One region of the Klebsiella sp. PK01 genome, then DNA from elsewhere that is predicted to be linked to it. Evidence: predicted binding sites of a transcription regulator. Region 1 holds the regulator's gene; each other region holds the start of a gene.
What was found. The regulator Fur, encoded in region 1, represses iron uptake genes when iron is present. The targets are predictions, from matches to a motif close to ATAATAATGAGAACNACTATCAA.
Positions count from the first base shown of each region.

Region 2: a site for Fur is predicted at 3,456-3,478, ahead of bfd (bacterioferritin-associated ferredoxin). Genes of this name have one in related genera too.
Region 3: a site for Fur is predicted at 3,864-3,886, ahead of AC22LX_RS04800 (TonB-dependent siderophore receptor). Genes of this name have one in related genera too.

Region 1 is NZ_JBYEZM010000004.1:482,886-488,334, reverse strand. It holds gene ybfF (esterase) at 1-227, shown strand, start outside; gene ybfE (LexA regulated protein) at 361-654, shown strand; gene fldA (flavodoxin FldA) at 804-1,334, shown strand; gene fur (ferric iron uptake transcriptional regulator) at 1,627-2,079, shown strand; gene tcuR (tricarballylate utilization LysR family transcriptional regulator TcuR) at 2,192-3,118, shown strand; gene tcuA (FAD-dependent tricarballylate dehydrogenase TcuA) at 3,216-4,619, shown strand; gene tcuB (tricarballylate utilization 4Fe-4S protein TcuB) at 4,606-5,449, shown strand, end outside.
Region 2 is NZ_JBYEZM010000005.1:485,518-490,966, reverse strand. It holds gene rplW (50S ribosomal protein L23) at 1-247, opposite strand, end outside; gene rplD (50S ribosomal protein L4) at 244-849, opposite strand; gene rplC (50S ribosomal protein L3) at 860-1,489, opposite strand; gene rpsJ (30S ribosomal protein S10) at 1,522-1,833, opposite strand; gene AC22LX_RS18590 (prepilin peptidase) at 2,210-2,692, shown strand; gene bfr (bacterioferritin) at 2,676-3,152, opposite strand; gene bfd (bacterioferritin-associated ferredoxin) at 3,227-3,421, opposite strand; gene tuf (elongation factor Tu) at 3,602-4,786, opposite strand; gene fusA (elongation factor G) at 4,856-5,449, opposite strand, start outside.
Region 3 is NZ_JBYEZM010000001.1:981,415-986,863, forward strand. It holds gene mfd (transcription-repair coupling factor) at 1-1,286, shown strand, start outside; gene ldtC (L,D-transpeptidase LdtC) at 1,452-2,411, shown strand; gene bhsA (multiple stress resistance protein BhsA) at 2,628-2,885, opposite strand; gene AC22LX_RS04790 (hypothetical protein) at 3,019-3,138, shown strand; gene AC22LX_RS04795 (TetR/AcrR family transcriptional regulator) at 3,135-3,770, shown strand; gene AC22LX_RS04800 (TonB-dependent siderophore receptor) at 3,996-5,449, shown strand, end outside.

The DNA of each region.
Region 1 (5,449 bases):
CGCATATTGTCGGCTGGGAAACGGTGCCAGCCTGGCCGCACCCGGCGCAATTTATTCCCGGCGGCAACTCCCCTTATGTTACCGATGAATACCGCGACGCGCTGCTGGCGCAATTCCCGCAGGCCCGCGCTCACGTCATTGCCGGCGCCGGACACTGGGTGCATGCGGAAAAACCCGAGGCGGTTTTACGCGCAATTCGCCGTTATCTGAGCACAATTGAAGCCTGAGTGGCTAAAAAACGCCCGACCGCGCGGCATAATGCCCGCGGTCGTTGGCGCGGCGGTTCGCCTGATGTATTATGGCGCGCTATCTGCGCCGGCTATAGCCCGGCAGCTTGTTTCCCCGAAGTCACTCTGAATCATGGCAAAAGAACAAACGGACCGAACGACATTAGATTTGTTCGCAAATGAGCGTCGCCCGGGTAGACCGAAAACCAATCCGCTTTCGCGCGATGAACAACTGCGCATCAACAAACGCAATCAGCTCAAACGCGATAAAGTTCGCGGCTTGAAGCGCGTTGAGTTGAAGCTCAACGCCGATGCGGTCGACGCGCTTAATGAGCTGGCGGAAGCCCGCAACATGAGCCGCAGCGATCTTATCGAAGAGATGCTGATGCACCAACTGGCCTGCCTGCGTAACCAGGGCGAAGTCTGAAAAACGCAAAAAAATCGCTTTCATGTAGCAGAGTGTGCACCAGGACGTTATTGCTGTTTCCGCGCCCTTCCCTGTTCTGCTATGATTGCCGTTAACTGTAGGCATAATGCCACTACCACATCATTAAGTTTCAAGAGGTTATTTTACTCATGGCAATCATCGGCATCTTTTTTGGCAGCGACACCGGCAACACCGAAAATATTGCAAAAATGATCCAAAAGCAGCTCGGTAAAGACGTTGCTGAAGTTCACGACATTGCCAAGAGCAGCAAAGAAGATCTGGAAAGCCACGATATTCTGCTGCTCGGCATCCCAACCTGGTACTACGGCGAAGCGCAGTGCGACTGGGACGACTTCTTCCCGACGCTGGAAGAGATCGACTTCAACGGTAAGCTGGTAGCCGTGTTTGGCTGCGGCGACCAGGAAGATTACGCAGAATACTTCTGCGATGCGCTGGGCACCATTCGTGACATCATTGAACCGCGCGGCGCAACCATCGTTGGCCACTGGCCGACCGCGGGCTACCACTTTGAAGCTTCTAAAGGCCTGGCAGACGACGATCACTTCGTAGGTCTGGCGATTGATGAAGACCGTCAGCCGGAACTGACCAACGAGCGCGTTGAGAAGTGGGTGAAGCAGATTTCCGAAGAGCTGCATCTGGAAGAAATCAAAAACGCCTAAGAATCAAACAGCGCAGCTATTAAGCTGCGCTGAATTAATAGATAAAAGCAATCAAACTAATAGCTACAAGTTTTTAACTTTTCATCACATATCTGTACAATGTCCTCTGATTCCACGAGGTCACGTGACACAGTTTGTAGCTGGTAATTCGTTTTTGACAGCTTACAAGGCGCGATGGTTGCAGTTTTCATTTCAGAGTTGCAGCTCTATAATGAGACGCATTACATCGGGTGATTCTCTGTATTGCTTCCCTTTGAAGGAAGCCGATCTTTAGCAACAGGACAGATTCCGCATGACTGACAACAATATCGCATTAAAGAAGGCTGGCCTGAAAGTCACACTTCCCCGACTGAAAATTCTGGAAGTGTTGCAGGAACCGGATAACCATCACGTCAGTGCGGAAGATTTATATAAACGCCTGATCGATATGGGTGAAGAGATTGGTCTGGCTACCGTTTACCGCGTGCTGAACCAGTTCGACGATGCAGGCATCGTGACTCGTCACAACTTCGAAGGCGGTAAATCCGTATTCGAGCTGACTCAGCAGCACCACCACGATCACCTGATTTGCCTCGATTGCGGCAAAGTGATCGAGTTCAGCGATGATTCTATCGAATCCCGCCAACGTGAAATTGCTGCGCAACACGGCATCCGCTTAACCAACCACAGCCTGTACCTGTACGGCCACTGTGCGGAAGGCGACTGCCGCGAAGATGAACATGCCCACGATGCGGTGAATAAATAATTTCCCGTCTCGTTTGTCGTAAAAAGCCAACCTCAAGGTTGGCTTTTTTATGGGCGAAATCCGCCGGCATGCGTATTCTGTCAGAGCATAACGCCTTGTACGGAGAGTCAATATGGAGCTGCGCCAGCTACGCTATTTTGTCCGCATTGTGGAAACCGGCAGTATGGGCCGCGCCGCGCTCGATCTGAATATTGGCGTCTCTGCGCTCAGCCAGCAAATGGCGCGTCTGGAAAATGAACTCGCTATCCGCCTGCTGCAACGGACTTCGCGCGGCGTAATGCCCACCAGCGCCGGCCTCGCCTTTTACTCGCAGGCGCAACTGGCGCTGCGCCATGCTGACGATGCAATTCTCGCCGCGCGTGAAGCGCGCCTTTCCGGTCACGTCAGCGTCGGTATGGCGCCGAGCACCGCTTCTGTACTGGGCGTACCTTTTATCAACGCCATGCGCGAAAGCTACGCCGACGTCCGCCTGCACCTGGTGGAGAGCCTCTCCGGCAATCTGGAACGGATGATCAACACCCGCCAGCTCGATTTAGCCATCGTTTTCCAGAAAGAGAAGATCCTGCGCTGGAGCGCCCGACCCATTCTTGAGGAACGTCTGTTCCTGATTGGCGCCCATGACGTGCTGGCGCCGCTGCCCGGCGATAGCATCTCCCCGAACCAACTGGCCGCCATCCCGCTGATTATGCCAAGCCAGGGGCATGGCCTGCGCGGCAGGCTGGACGCTATTTGCCAGGAGCACGCCATCAACGTTGACGTGGTGGCTGAAATCGATGGCCTGGCCCTGCTGATGCGCGCCGTTCGTGACGGGCTCGGCGCCACGCTGCAGCCGGGCGCGGCGATTTCTCATCTCGACAGCCAGGCGCTAAGAGTGATCGGCGTCGATAATCCGGTACTTAGCCGACCGAATTTTCTGGTCAGTCTTTCCGATGACGAACTCACCCCGGCAGGCCTTGCGGCACGGGTAATGCTGGCAAAAGTCATGCGCCAGCTAGTTGAATCCGGCAACTGGCCGGGCGCCAGCCTTTACACACACTAAACCCCCCTTTAGCTTCACGCCATAGCGCCTGCCGCCCCCTGCACCTTACATTTCCATTACAAATTTAACAATTAGTCAAAGCGTAATGGAGCCGATAATGGTGGATGTACTGGTGATTGGCGGCGGCAACGCCGCGTTATGCGCCGCCTTAACCGCCCGGGAAGCAGGCGCATCCGTACTGCTGCTGGAAGCCGCGCCGCGGGAATGGCGGGGCGGTAACTCTCAGCACACGCGTAATCTGCGTTGTATGCACGATGCGCCGCAGGATGTCTTAGTCGACAGCTATCCGGAAGAAGAATACTGGCAGGATCTGCTGCGCGTTACCGACGGCAATACCAACGAAGCGCTGGCCCGTCTGGTGATCCGCACCTCGTCGCACTGTCGGGACTGGATGCGCCGCCATGGCGTTAACTTTCAACCGCCGTTATCCGGCGCCCTGCACGTCGCCCGCACTAACGCCTTTTTTATGGGCGGCGGCAAAGCCCTGGTCAATGCCTATTACCGCAGCGCCGAACAGATGGGCGTACAGATCCGCTATAACACCCCGGTACAGGCGCTTGAATTACGTGATGGCGAATTCGTCGCCGCGCTGGCAGGCACTGAGCGGATCGCCGCTAAAACCTGCGTGCTCGCCGCCGGCGGTTTTGAATCTAACCGCGAGTGGCTGCGCGAAGCCTGGGGGCAAAATGAGCGCGGCGAATGGCCTGCAGACAACTTTCTCATCCGCGGCACCCGTTTTAATCAGGGAGTGCTGCTCAAATTTATGATCGATGCCGGGGCCGATATCATCGGCGATCCTTCACAGTCGCACTGCGTCGCCATTGACGCCCGGGCGCCGCTCTATGACGGCGGCATCTGTACCCGCGTCGACTGCGTGTCGCTGGGGGTGGTGGTGAACCGCGATGCCGAGCGCTTTTATGATGAAGGGGAAGATTTCTGGCCCAAACGTTACGCCATCTGGGGCCGTCTGGTCGCCCACCAGCCGGGGCAAATCGGCTATTCGATCATCGACAGCAAAGCCGTTGGACAATTTATGCCGCCGGTATTTCCGGGCGCCCAGGCCAATACCATCGCAGAACTGGCGCGCCAATTGGGGCTGGACGGCGAACGTTTGTCACAGACCATCGCCAGCTACAATGCCGCCTGTACGCCAGGCCAGTTCGACCATACCCGTCTTGATAACTGCACCACCTCCGGCCTGACGCCGCCGAAGACCCACTGGGCGCGGCCTATCGATACGCCGCCTTATTATGGTTATGCCCTGCGTCCAGGGATCACCTTCACCTACCTCGGGCTGTACGTCAATCAACACGCCGCCGTCCACTTTGCCGGTAAGCCGAGCCGCAACCTGTTTGTCGCCGGCGAAATGATGGCCGGCAACGTACTGGGCAAAGGCTATACCGCCGGCGTAGGCATGTCGATTGGCACCACATTCGGCCGCATTGCCGGTCAGCAAGCCGCCCTGGCGGCACAGCAGGAGAAACATCATGAAGTCGCTTGAAAAGCTGATCATCGAGGCGCAAATCATCACCGAGCCGGAAGCGGAAGTCGAACGGGTGATGCAGGTCTGTAACGCCTGCCGCTATTGCGAAGGCTTTTGCGCCGTATTTCCGGCCATGACCCAGCGTCTGGAATTTGGCAAGGCGGATATTAACTATCTGGCGAACCTGTGCCACAACTGCGGCGCCTGCCTGCACGCCTGCCAGTATGCCCCGCCGCACGAGTTTGCGATTAATGTTCCCAAAGCGATGGCGGAAGTGCGGCTGGAAACCTATCAACATTACGCCCGGCCCGCCGCTTTCGGCAGTTTATATCGCCGTGCGGGGATCGCCATGGTGCTGGCGCTGGTCGCGGGTCTTGTCCTGTTTCTGCTGTTGGCGATGGGGCTCAAAGGCTCTCTGTTGCACCCGCCGCTGGCCGGTGATTTCTACCAGATTTTCCCGCATAACCTGCTGGCGTGGATGTTCGGTTCGGTTTTCATTGCGGCCATCGGTTTACTGATGAGCGGGGTGATTCGTTTCTGGCGCGAGATCTCGCCGGGCCAACCGCAGGCTGGCGATATCGCCAGGGCCTCACATGATGCGCTGACGTTGAAATATCTCGACGGCGGACACGGTAAAGGCTGTAACGAGGCCGATGACGCCTTCACCCTGATGCGCCGCCGTTTTCACCACTTCACTTTCTACGGTTTCATGCTCTGTTTCGCCGCCACGGTTGTGGCCACGGGCTATCACTATCTCGCCGGTTGGGAGGCGCCCTACCCGTTCTTTAGCGTACCGGTACTGCTGGGCACGCTCGGCGGCATCGGGCTGCTGGTAGGCCCTGCGGGTT
Region 2 (5,449 bases), on a different contig from region 1:
CTTTTTTCCAGTCGCTACGACGACCGATACGCTGTCCGTGACGTTTAACTTTCCCTTTAACTACCAGGGTGTTAACGACTTCGACTTCGACTTCAAACAGTTTCTGCACAGCAGCTTTGATTTCTGCTTTGGTCGCGTCTTTAGCAACTTTGAGAACGATGGTGTTGGTTTTTTCCATCGCAGTAGACGCTTTTTCAGAAACGTGCGGTGCGCGCAGCACCTTCAGCAGACGTTCTTCACGAATCATGCCAGCATCTCCTCAACTTGCTTAACAGCATCAGCAGTCATTACGACTTTGTCGAAGGCGATCAGGCTAACCGGGTCGATACCAGTCGCATCGCGTACGTCAACCTTGTGCAGGTTACGTGCGGCCAGGAACAGGTTCTCGTCCAGCTCACCGGTGATGATCAGCACATCTTCCAGAGCCATGTCTTTCAGTTTCTGAGCCAGCAGCTTAGTTTTAGGCGCTTCTACAGAGAACTTCTCGACAACGATCAGACGATCCTGACGTACCAGTTCGGACAGAATGCTTTTCAGCGCGCCGCGGTACATCTTCTTGTTAACTTTTTGACTGTGGTCCTGCGGACGAGCAGCGAAGGTTACGCCACCGGAACGCCAGATCGGGCTCTTGATAGAACCTGAACGCGCACGGCCGGTACCTTTCTGGCGCCATGGCTTTTTGCCTGAACCAGTTACTTCAGCACGAGTCTTCTGAGCACGAGTACCCTGACGCGCACCAGCTGCATAAGCAACAACAACCTGGTGAACCAGCGCTTCGTTGAAATCACGACCGAAGGTAGTTTCGGAAACAGTCAGCGCGCTCTGCGCGTCTTTCAATACTAATTCCATTGCTATCCCCTTACGCCTTCACAGCTGGTTTAACGATCAGGTCGCAGCCGGTTGCACCCGGAACACCACCTTTAACCAGCAGCAGGTTGCGCTCAGCGTCAACACGTACTACGTCCAGGCTCTGAACAGTAACGCGTTCGTTGCCCAGCTGACCTGCCATTTTCTTGCCTTTGAACACTTTGCCCGGAGTCTGGTTCTGACCGATAGAACCCGGAACGCGGTGAGACAAGGAGTTACCGTGGGTAGCGTCCTGGGTACGGAAGTTCCAGCGCTTAACGGTACCAGCGAAACCTTTACCTTTAGAGGTACCGGTTACGTCAACTTTTTTAACGTCAGCAAACAGTTCAACGCTAATGTTCTGACCAACGGTGTATTCTTCACCATCTGCCAGACGGAACTCCCACAGGCCGCGGCCAGCTTCTACGCCAGCTTTAGCAAAGTGACCAGCTTCCGGCTTAGTTACACGGTTAGCTTTTTTAGCACCAGTGGTAACCTGAACAGCGCGATAGCCATCGTTAGCCAGATCTTTGACCTGAGTAACGCGGTTTGCTTCAACTTCGATAACGGTTACTGGGATAGAGACGCCATCTTCAGTGAAGATGCGGGTCATACCCACTTTTTTACCGACTAAACCAATCATTGTATCAACCTCTCAATCGCTCGATGACCTGATTAACCCAGGCTGATCTGCACGTCTACACCGGCAGCCAGGTCCAGACGCATCAGAGCATCAACGGTTTTTTCAGTTGGCTCAACGATGTCAACCAGACGCTTGTGAGTACGAATCTCGTACTGATCACGCGCATCTTTGTTGACGTGCGGAGAGATCAGAACGGTGAAACGCTCTTTGCGGGTCGGCAGCGGGATCGGACCACGGACTTGCGCACCAGTGCGCTTAGCAGTCTCGACGATTTCCGCGGTTGATTGATCGATCAGACGATGATCAAACGCTTTAAGGCGGATACGGATTCTTTGGTTCTGCATGAGACCAGAGCTCCAATTATTTTATAGACGAAATGATTACTCCTCATACCCATTACGATTGATGGGAGAGTGTAACCGTTCTTACAGAGTTCCCCGATTGGGAACATTGTTAGGTAGCAAACTGCGCTACCAGGGCTCATATCGAACCGGCCGTCAATTTTGACAGGCCCGCGCATTATACGCAAATTCAGGCGCGACGCAAGTGCTGATTAGAAAATCATCACCACAATTTGCGCGTCTTCTCGCGCAGGCGCTCAGCAATGCAATAACACGATAAATAAGTCAGGAATAAGCCTTCCATCTTGCACAAATGCGCTTTGCGCAAACGCGCGACGATAAGCAAAGTGAGCGCATTATCCCCGAACAGGAGTGTTCCATGCTTACCGTCCTCCCCTTCTTAGTTTGCTACTGTGCATTAACCCTGGCGTTGTGCTGGCAGGACCTGCTTCACGGTCTTCTTCCCGACAGTCTCACCTGCCCGCTGCTGTGGAGTGGTTTAGTTTTTTACCTGTGTCTTGCGCCGCAGCGGCTAGAAGATGCCGTCTGGGGGGCTATTGCCGGCTATCTTTTTTTTGCCCTGCTCTATTGGCTATATCGCATGTTTCGCAGCTATGAGGGATTAGGATACGGCGACGTTAAATATCTTGCCGCCCTCGGCGCCTGGCACGGTTGGCAAAAGTTGCCACAGCTGGTATTGGTCGCCTCGCTGTTTGCCGGGATGACATGGATGACATTGGCGTTGGTCAGGAGGAGGAAGCAACAACGATGGGATTTGAACAACCCGCTGCCGTTTGGGCCATTTCTGACTGCAGCGGGTTTTTGGTGCGGGTGGCAGACGTTCGCTAGTCTGACACTTTGATCTGCGATTGAAGGTAATTTTGCAGACCGATTTTACCGATCAGATCTAACTCGGTTTCCAGCCAGTCAATATGGCCTTCCTCATCGGCAAGGATTTCAATCATCATATCGCGACTGACATAATCATGAACGCTGTCGGCATAGGCGATTGCCTCACGCAGGTTTTGCGCACCTTCGAGCTCCAGCCGTAAGTCAGACTGCAGCATCTCTTCGACATCCTCACCGATGCCAAGTTTGCCAAGATCCTGCAGGTTAGGCAGCCCTTCAAGAAACAAAATACGCTCGATGTACTTATCGGCGTGTTTCATCTCATCGATAGATTCATGATATTCAATATCGTTGAGGCGCATCAGGCCCCAGTTCTTGAACATTCTTGCATGAAGAAAATACTGGTTAATAGCAACCAGTTCGTTTCCCAATAATTTATTGAGATAACTTATGATTTTGACATCACCTTTCATTATAAAGTCCCTCCGCTTCCACTTATTGAAGCGTAGTCCGGGCTATAAGGATGTCAAAAAGAGAAGGGTCGCGATCAGGCGATTTCTTTGAATTCCGGCATGCTGGTTAATTCATCTTCCATCACTTCGCGTGCCGCGCGGACGCACTTACCGCATTGATTTCCAACGGGAATAAACTTGCGTAATTGTTGAAAAGATTGCGGTTGAAATTGACGCACAACCTGGCGGATTTTTTTATCGCTAACGCCATTGCACAAACAAACGTACATATAAACTCCCGTTCAATTTATGCACAAAGTTTAAATGAGAATAGTTATGATTACAATAGACTGTTTATTAATTATCCGTAGCGGCGCACTTTATGAATATTTAAACCAACCTGGCTTATCACCAAATCACAGACAGCAAAAAGGGCGCCGAAGCGCCCTTTTTAATTCAAAGCTAACGAATTAGCCCAGAACTTTAGCTACAACGCCCGCGCCAACGGTACGGCCGCCTTCACGGATTGCGAAACGCAGACCGTCGTCCATCGCGATCGGGTGGATCAGGGTAACAACCATTTTGATGTTGTCGCCCGGCATTACCATCTCTACGCCTTCCGGCAGTTCGATGGTACCAGTCACGTCAGTAGTACGGAAGTAGAACTGCGGACGGTAGCCTTTGAAGAACGGAGTATGACGGCCGCCTTCGTCTTTGGACAGGATGTACACTTCAGATTCGAACTTGGTGTGCGGCTTGATGCTGCCCGGCTTAGCCAGTACCTGACCACGTTCGATTTCTTCACGTTTGATACCACGCAGCAGAACACCTACGTTCTCACCAGCACGGCCTTCGTCCAGCAGTTTGCGGAACATTTCAACGCCAGTACAGGTGGTTTTCGCGGTTTCTTTGATACCAACGATTTCAACTTCTTCACCAACTTTGATGATACCGCGCTCTACACGACCGGTAACAACGGTACCACGACCGGAGATGGAGAATACGTCTTCGATCGGCAGCAGGAACGGCTTGTCAATCGCACGCTCTGGTTCCGGGATGTAAGAATCCAGGAAGCCAGCCAGTTCGATGATTTTCGCTTCCCACTCTGCGTCGCCTTCCAGCGCTTTCAGAGCAGAACCACGAACGATCGGAGTGTCGTCGCCCGGGAAATCGTACTGAGACAGCAGTTCACGAACTTCCATCTCAACCAGTTCCAGCAGCTCTTCGTCATCAACCATGTCGCATTTGTTCAGGAACACGATGATGTACGGAACGCCTACCTGACGACCCAGCAGGATGTGCTCACGAGTCTGCGGCATCGGGCCGTCAGTCGCAGCAACAACCAGGATCGCGCCATCCATCTGAGCAGCACCGGTGATCATGTTTTTAACATAGTCGGCGTGGCCCGGGCAGTCTACGTGTGCGTAGTGGCGAGTCGGGGTGTCATATTCAACGTGAGAAGTGTTGATGGTGATACCACGAGCTTTTTCTTCCGGCGCGTTATCGATCTGGTCGAATGCGCGAGCAGCACCGCCGTAGGTTTTAGCCAGTACGGTGGTGATTGCAGCGGTCAGAGTAGTTTTACCATGGTCGACGTGGCCGATAGTACCAACGTTGACGTGCGGTTTTGTACGTTCAAATTTTTCTTTAGACACGGCTATATTCCTTACTATAGTGCTCTCCCCTCAGGAGAGAGCACGGGACTTAGGTTTTAATCCTGTGGATTATTTACCACGGGCTTCAATAACGGCCTGAGCAACGTTGTTCGGCGCATCATCATACTTCAGGAATTCCATGGTGTATGATGCACGACCTTTGGTCAGAGAACGCAGCTGAGTTGCATATCCGAACATTTCAGACAGCGGAACTTCAGCGTGGATCTTAACGCCAGTTACTTCAGATTCTTGACCGCGCAGCATGCCGCGACGACGGCTCAAGTCACCGATTACGTCACCGGTGTTCTCTTCCGGAGTTTCTACTTCAACCTTCATGATCGGCTCAAGCAGAACTGGTTTCGCTTTCTTAAAGCCTTCTTTAAAGGCGATAGAAGCGGCCAGTTTAAACGCCAGCTCAGAGGAGTCAACGTCGTGGTAAGAACCGAAGTGCAGACGGATACCCATATCAACTACCGGGTAACCAGCCAGCGGACCAGCTTTCAGCTGTTCCTGGATGCCTTTATCAACGGCCGGGATGTATTCGCCAGGGATTACACCACCTTTAATGTCGTTGATGAACTCGTAACCTTTCGGGTTAGAGCCCGGCTCCAGCGGGTACATGTCGATCACAACGTGACCGTACTGACCACGACCACCAGACTG
Region 3 (5,449 bases), on a different contig from region 1:
GCGACCTGGGTCTGCTTATCGTCGATGAAGAACACCGCTTCGGGGTGCGTCATAAAGAACGCATCAAGGCGATGCGCGCGGACGTCGATATCCTGACGCTGACCGCCACGCCTATTCCGCGTACGCTGAATATGGCGATGAGCGGAATGCGCGATCTGTCCATTATCGCCACCCCGCCAGCTCGCCGTCTGGCGGTAAAAACCTTTGTCCGCGAATATGACGCGCTGGTGGTTCGCGAGGCGATCCTGCGTGAAGTCCTGCGCGGCGGTCAGGTTTACTATCTGTATAACGATGTTGAAAATATTCAGAAAGCGGCGGATCGTCTGGCTGAACTGGTACCGGAGGCGCGAATTGCCATCGGTCACGGCCAGATGCGCGAACGCGAACTGGAACGGGTGATGAATGATTTCCATCACCAGCGTTTTAACGTGCTGGTCTGTACGACAATCATTGAAACCGGCATCGATATCCCAACCGCCAATACCATCATCATTGAGCGCGCCGATCACTTCGGCCTTGCCCAGCTGCACCAGCTGCGCGGCCGCGTGGGTCGTTCGCACCATCAGGCCTACGCCTGGCTGCTCACCCCACATCCAAAAGCGATGACTACAGACGCGCAGAAACGCCTGGAAGCTATCGCTTCGCTGGAAGACCTCGGCGCCGGTTTTGCCCTCGCGACCCACGATCTTGAAATTCGCGGCGCCGGCGAACTGCTGGGAGAAGGTCAGAGCGGACAGATGGAAACCATTGGCTTCTCGCTGTATATGGAACTGCTGGAGAACGCCGTCGATGCCCTGAAAGAGGGTCGCGAGCCGTCGCTGGAAGATCTCACCAGCCAGCAGACGGAAGTGGAGCTGCGCATGCCGGCGCTGCTGCCGGATGACTTTATTCCCGACGTTAACACCCGTCTGTCGTTCTATAAGCGTATCGCCAGCACCAAAAACGAACACGATCTCGATGAGATCAAAGTCGAGCTGATCGATCGCTTTGGTACATTGCCGGATGCGGCGCGTAATTTGCTGGATATCACGCGCCTACGCCAGCAGGCGCAAAAGCTGGGGATCCGCAAGCTGGAGTGCAATGAAAAAGGCGGCGTGATCGAGTTTAACGAGAAAAATAACGTTAATCCGGTCTGGCTTATCGGTCTATTGCAGAAGCAGCCGCAGCATTACCGGCTGGATGGGCCGACAAGGCTCAAATTCTTCCAGGAGCTTGATGAGCGTAAAACGCGCATGGACTGGGTACGCCAGTTTATGCGTCAGCTGGAAGAAAACGCTACCGCTTGAGAACGAAGAGATGCGGTTGTCAAAACCGCATCTCTTTACCTGTCACAGTTAGCAAACTTTACAAACATTTTGCAATCCACCTGGATTTCCCAACACTCTCCCGCGCCATAATTGACATTGATTATCTTATAAAAATAACCGTTTGTTTATTGTGGAATTATGGTAATGATAAATATCTCGCGTGTTTCAACCTGGCTGACGGCATTCGCTCTCGCGGCGACGCTGGCCCTTCCCGCCCGCGCCAATACCTGGCCGTTACCGCCGAGCGGTAGCCGTCTGGTCGGGCAGAATCAGTTTCATGTAGTGCAGGATAACGGCGGGTCGCTGGAAGCGATTGCCAAAAAATACAACGTTGGTTTTCTCGCGCTGCTGCAGGCTAATCCCGGTGTCGATCCTTATGTGCCGCGCGCCGGGAGCGTGCTGACCATCCCGCTGCAGACACTGCTGCCTGACGCCCCCCGTGAAGGTCTGGTGCTCAATATCGCCGAGCTGCGTCTGTACTATTACCCACCGGGACAGAATAGCGTGACCGTTTACCCGATCGGTATCGGCCAGCTTGGCGGCGATACCCTGACTCCGACGATGGTCACTACCGTTTCAGATAAGCGCGCCAACCCGACCTGGACGCCAACCGCCAACATTCGCGCGCGTTATAAAGCGATGGGGATCGATTTGCCGGCAGTGGTTCCGGCCGGGCCGAATAACCCGATGGGACATCACGCGATTCGTCTTGCGGCCTACGGCGGCGTCTATCTACTGCACGGCACCAACGCCGATTTTGGCATCGGGATGCGCGTCAGTTCAGGCTGTATCCGCCTGCGCGATGCTGATATAAAGTCTCTGTATAACAAAATCACGCCGGGCACCAGGGTGAATATCATCAACGAACCTATCAAAGTTTCGGTAGAGCCAAACGGTACCCGTCTGGTGGAAGTCCACCAGCCGCTCTCCGAACATATCAATGACGATCCGCAAACGCTGCCAATCGTCCTGAACGCCAGCATGAAGAACTTTAAGCAGGCGCCGCAGACCAATCAGCAGGTAATGGAAAGCGCGATGGAGCTGCGTTCCGGAATGCCGGTCGATGTAACCCGTCATCAGGTTTCCGCCGAGCAAGCCTTGTAATGCATTTGCGAATTGCAGAAAGTAAAAAACCCGCCAGGCACGGCGGGTTTTTTTGTGGCAATCGCCAGTTTCGCGGGGCGCGGTCCCATGAAGGGGTGTGGACCGCGTCGCGAGAGTGGCATAACAAAGGGAACTACATTTACTGCTTACTACACGCGTTCTGCTGAAGGGGGTCAGGAACGCGTTTTGTCAGTGGCATGACAGGGGTTACAACATTTATTTATAGATAACTGCGGTACCGTGCAGGGTATTAGGACCGGTTACCGAAGTAATGCGGTAAGAGGTCGCCCCCATTTCGTCGGCTTTCTGCGCCAGCTGATCTTCGAGCGAACCCAGATTGGTGCCGGCGGATGCGGAAACGGTACCGATTTTATGTTGGCCTGCTGGGGTGGATTGCACCTCAACAGCGGCGAAACTTGCAAATGAGAGTGAGCTCAGTACGGCAGCAAGTGCCAGTTTTTGGACGTTTTTCATGATTATTATACCTATGCAGATGATTTTTATAGTAGGGTCGTAAGAATTAACTTAACGATCGATAGGTAAATGATAATGTGATCCATGTCACAGGTCAACTCATTTTTATAACGATCATTTAACTATTTATAAAATGCTTAATTTTCATACATATATGAATTATTTATTTTTGGACTTCTGCCGCTGGCAGCATGACACGTTTATTTTTATAATGGCCGTTCAACAACCCAACATAGGTACAACGGCATCATGACAACTGACGTTCAAAGTTGCGCAAAAAAAAGCCGTGGCCGACCTAAAGTGTTCGACAGGGACGCGGCGCTGGACAAGGCCATGACACTTTTCTGGCAGCACGGCTATGAAGCAACTTCGCTTGCCGATCTCGTCGAAGCGACCGGCGCGAAAGCCCCGACGCTGTACGCCGAGTTCGTGAACAAAGAAGGCTTATTCCGCGCGGTGCTGGATCGCTACATCTCCCGCTTTGCCGCGAAACATGAAGCACTGCTATTCGATGACCAAAAAACCGTCGATCAGGCGCTGCGCGACTATTTCACCGCTGTCGCTACCTGCTTTACCAGCAAAGATACCCCGGCAGGCTGTTTTATGATTAACACCTCCGCGGCGCTGGCCGCCTCTTCAACCGATATCGCCAACACTATTAAGTCGCGGCACGCGGTGCAGGAACAAACGTTGACGCAATTTTTACAGCAGCGCCAGCAGCGCGGCGAACTCCCTGCGCAGGGCAATGTCTTGCAGTTGGCGCAGTTTTTAAACTGCGTGCTGCAAGGAATGTCAATCAGCGCGCGCGAAGGCGCTGATTTCGCCACCCTGAAACAAATTAGCGACACTACGCTGCGCCTGTGGCCGCAAATCCTGCAACCTTAATCCCCTACCGGCGGCCCTCGCTCGCCGGTTTTTTCCCCTTCTGCTAAATACCCTTACTTTTCTCAATATTTTCATTATGTTGATTTGTTGTAAATGATATTGATAACGATAATCAATATGTGCAAAATTCGCATTTGTCTTTCTATATGTTTCACGCTGTAACAGCCGCGCCTGTGGCTGAAAAAAATAACAACAGTAATGACTAACTCATATCAAGGAATGCGAATGAACAAGCGCCTCTGGCTGCTCAATCCCCTGCTGCTGGCCACCGCCCTGCCTGCCTTTGCCGCGCAGGCCGCCGATGAAGACGATATCATCGTCAGCGCCAACCGTAACCACCGTACCGTCGCCGAGATGGCGCAAACCACCTGGGTGATTGAAGGCCAGGAAATTGAGCAACAGGTTCAGGGTGGTAAAGAGTTTAAAGACGTCCTCGCGCAGTTGATCCCCGGGATAGATGTCAGCAGCCAGGGGCGTACCAACTACGGCATGAACATGCGCGGACGCGCCATCGTGGTACTGATCGACGGCGTGCGCCTCAATTCATCGCGCACCGATAGCCGCCAGCTTGATGCCATCGATCCGTTTAACATCGAACATATAGAAGTTATTTCCGGCGCCACATCGTTATATGGCGGCGGCAGTACCGGCGGTCTGATTAATATCGTCACGAAAAAGGGCCAGCAGGAACGTCAGGTGGATCTGGAGCTGGGTGGTAAAACCGGCTTTGCCAATAGCAACGATCATGATGAACGGGTAGCGGCGGCCGTCAGCGGCGGTACCGATCATGCTTCCGGCCGTCTATCAGTGGCGTATCAACGCTTCGGCGGCTGGTATGACGCCAACAATGACGCGCTGATCCTCGATAATACGCAAACCGGCTTACAACATTCGGACCGACTCGACGTGATGGGCACCGGAACCATAGAAATCGATGACCAGCGCCAGCTCCAGCTGGTCACGCAGTACTATAAAAGCCAGGGCGATGATTATGGTCTGAATCTGGGCAAAGATATGTCGGCGGTGCTTGGCGAAAGTAAAGCCTGGACCTCTAACGGGCTTAACTCCGATCGCGTGCCCGGCACCGAGCGTCATTTGATCAGCCTGCAATATTCCGACGCCGACTTCCTCGGCCAGAATCTGGTCAGCCAGATTTACTACCGCGATGAGTCGCTGACCTTCTACCCCTTCCCGGCCTTGAGCAAAGGTAAAATCAGCAGTTTTTCCGCCTCACAGCAGGATACCGATCAGTACGGCGCTAAGATCACCTTCAACAGCCAGCCGCTAACGGGATGGGATCTGACCTGGGGCGTTGACGCCGACCATGAAACCTTTAATTCCAACCAGATGTTCTTCGACCTGGATAAGGCGATGGCTTCCGGCGGCCTGAATAATCAGTCTGCCTATACCACCGGCCGTTATCCTGGCTACAGCATCACCAATCTTGCGCCGTTCCTGCAAAGCAGTTACGACCTGAACGACATCTTCACCCTTAGCGGCGGCGTGCGCTATCAATGGACGGAAAACCGCGTCGATGATTTTGTCGGCTACGCGCAGCAGCAGGATGTCGCTAAAGGCAAATATCAGTCGGCGGATGCCATTCCTGGCGGTAAGACCGATTATGATAACTTCCTCTTTAATGCCGGGATCGTCGCCCACATTACCGAACGCCAGCAGAC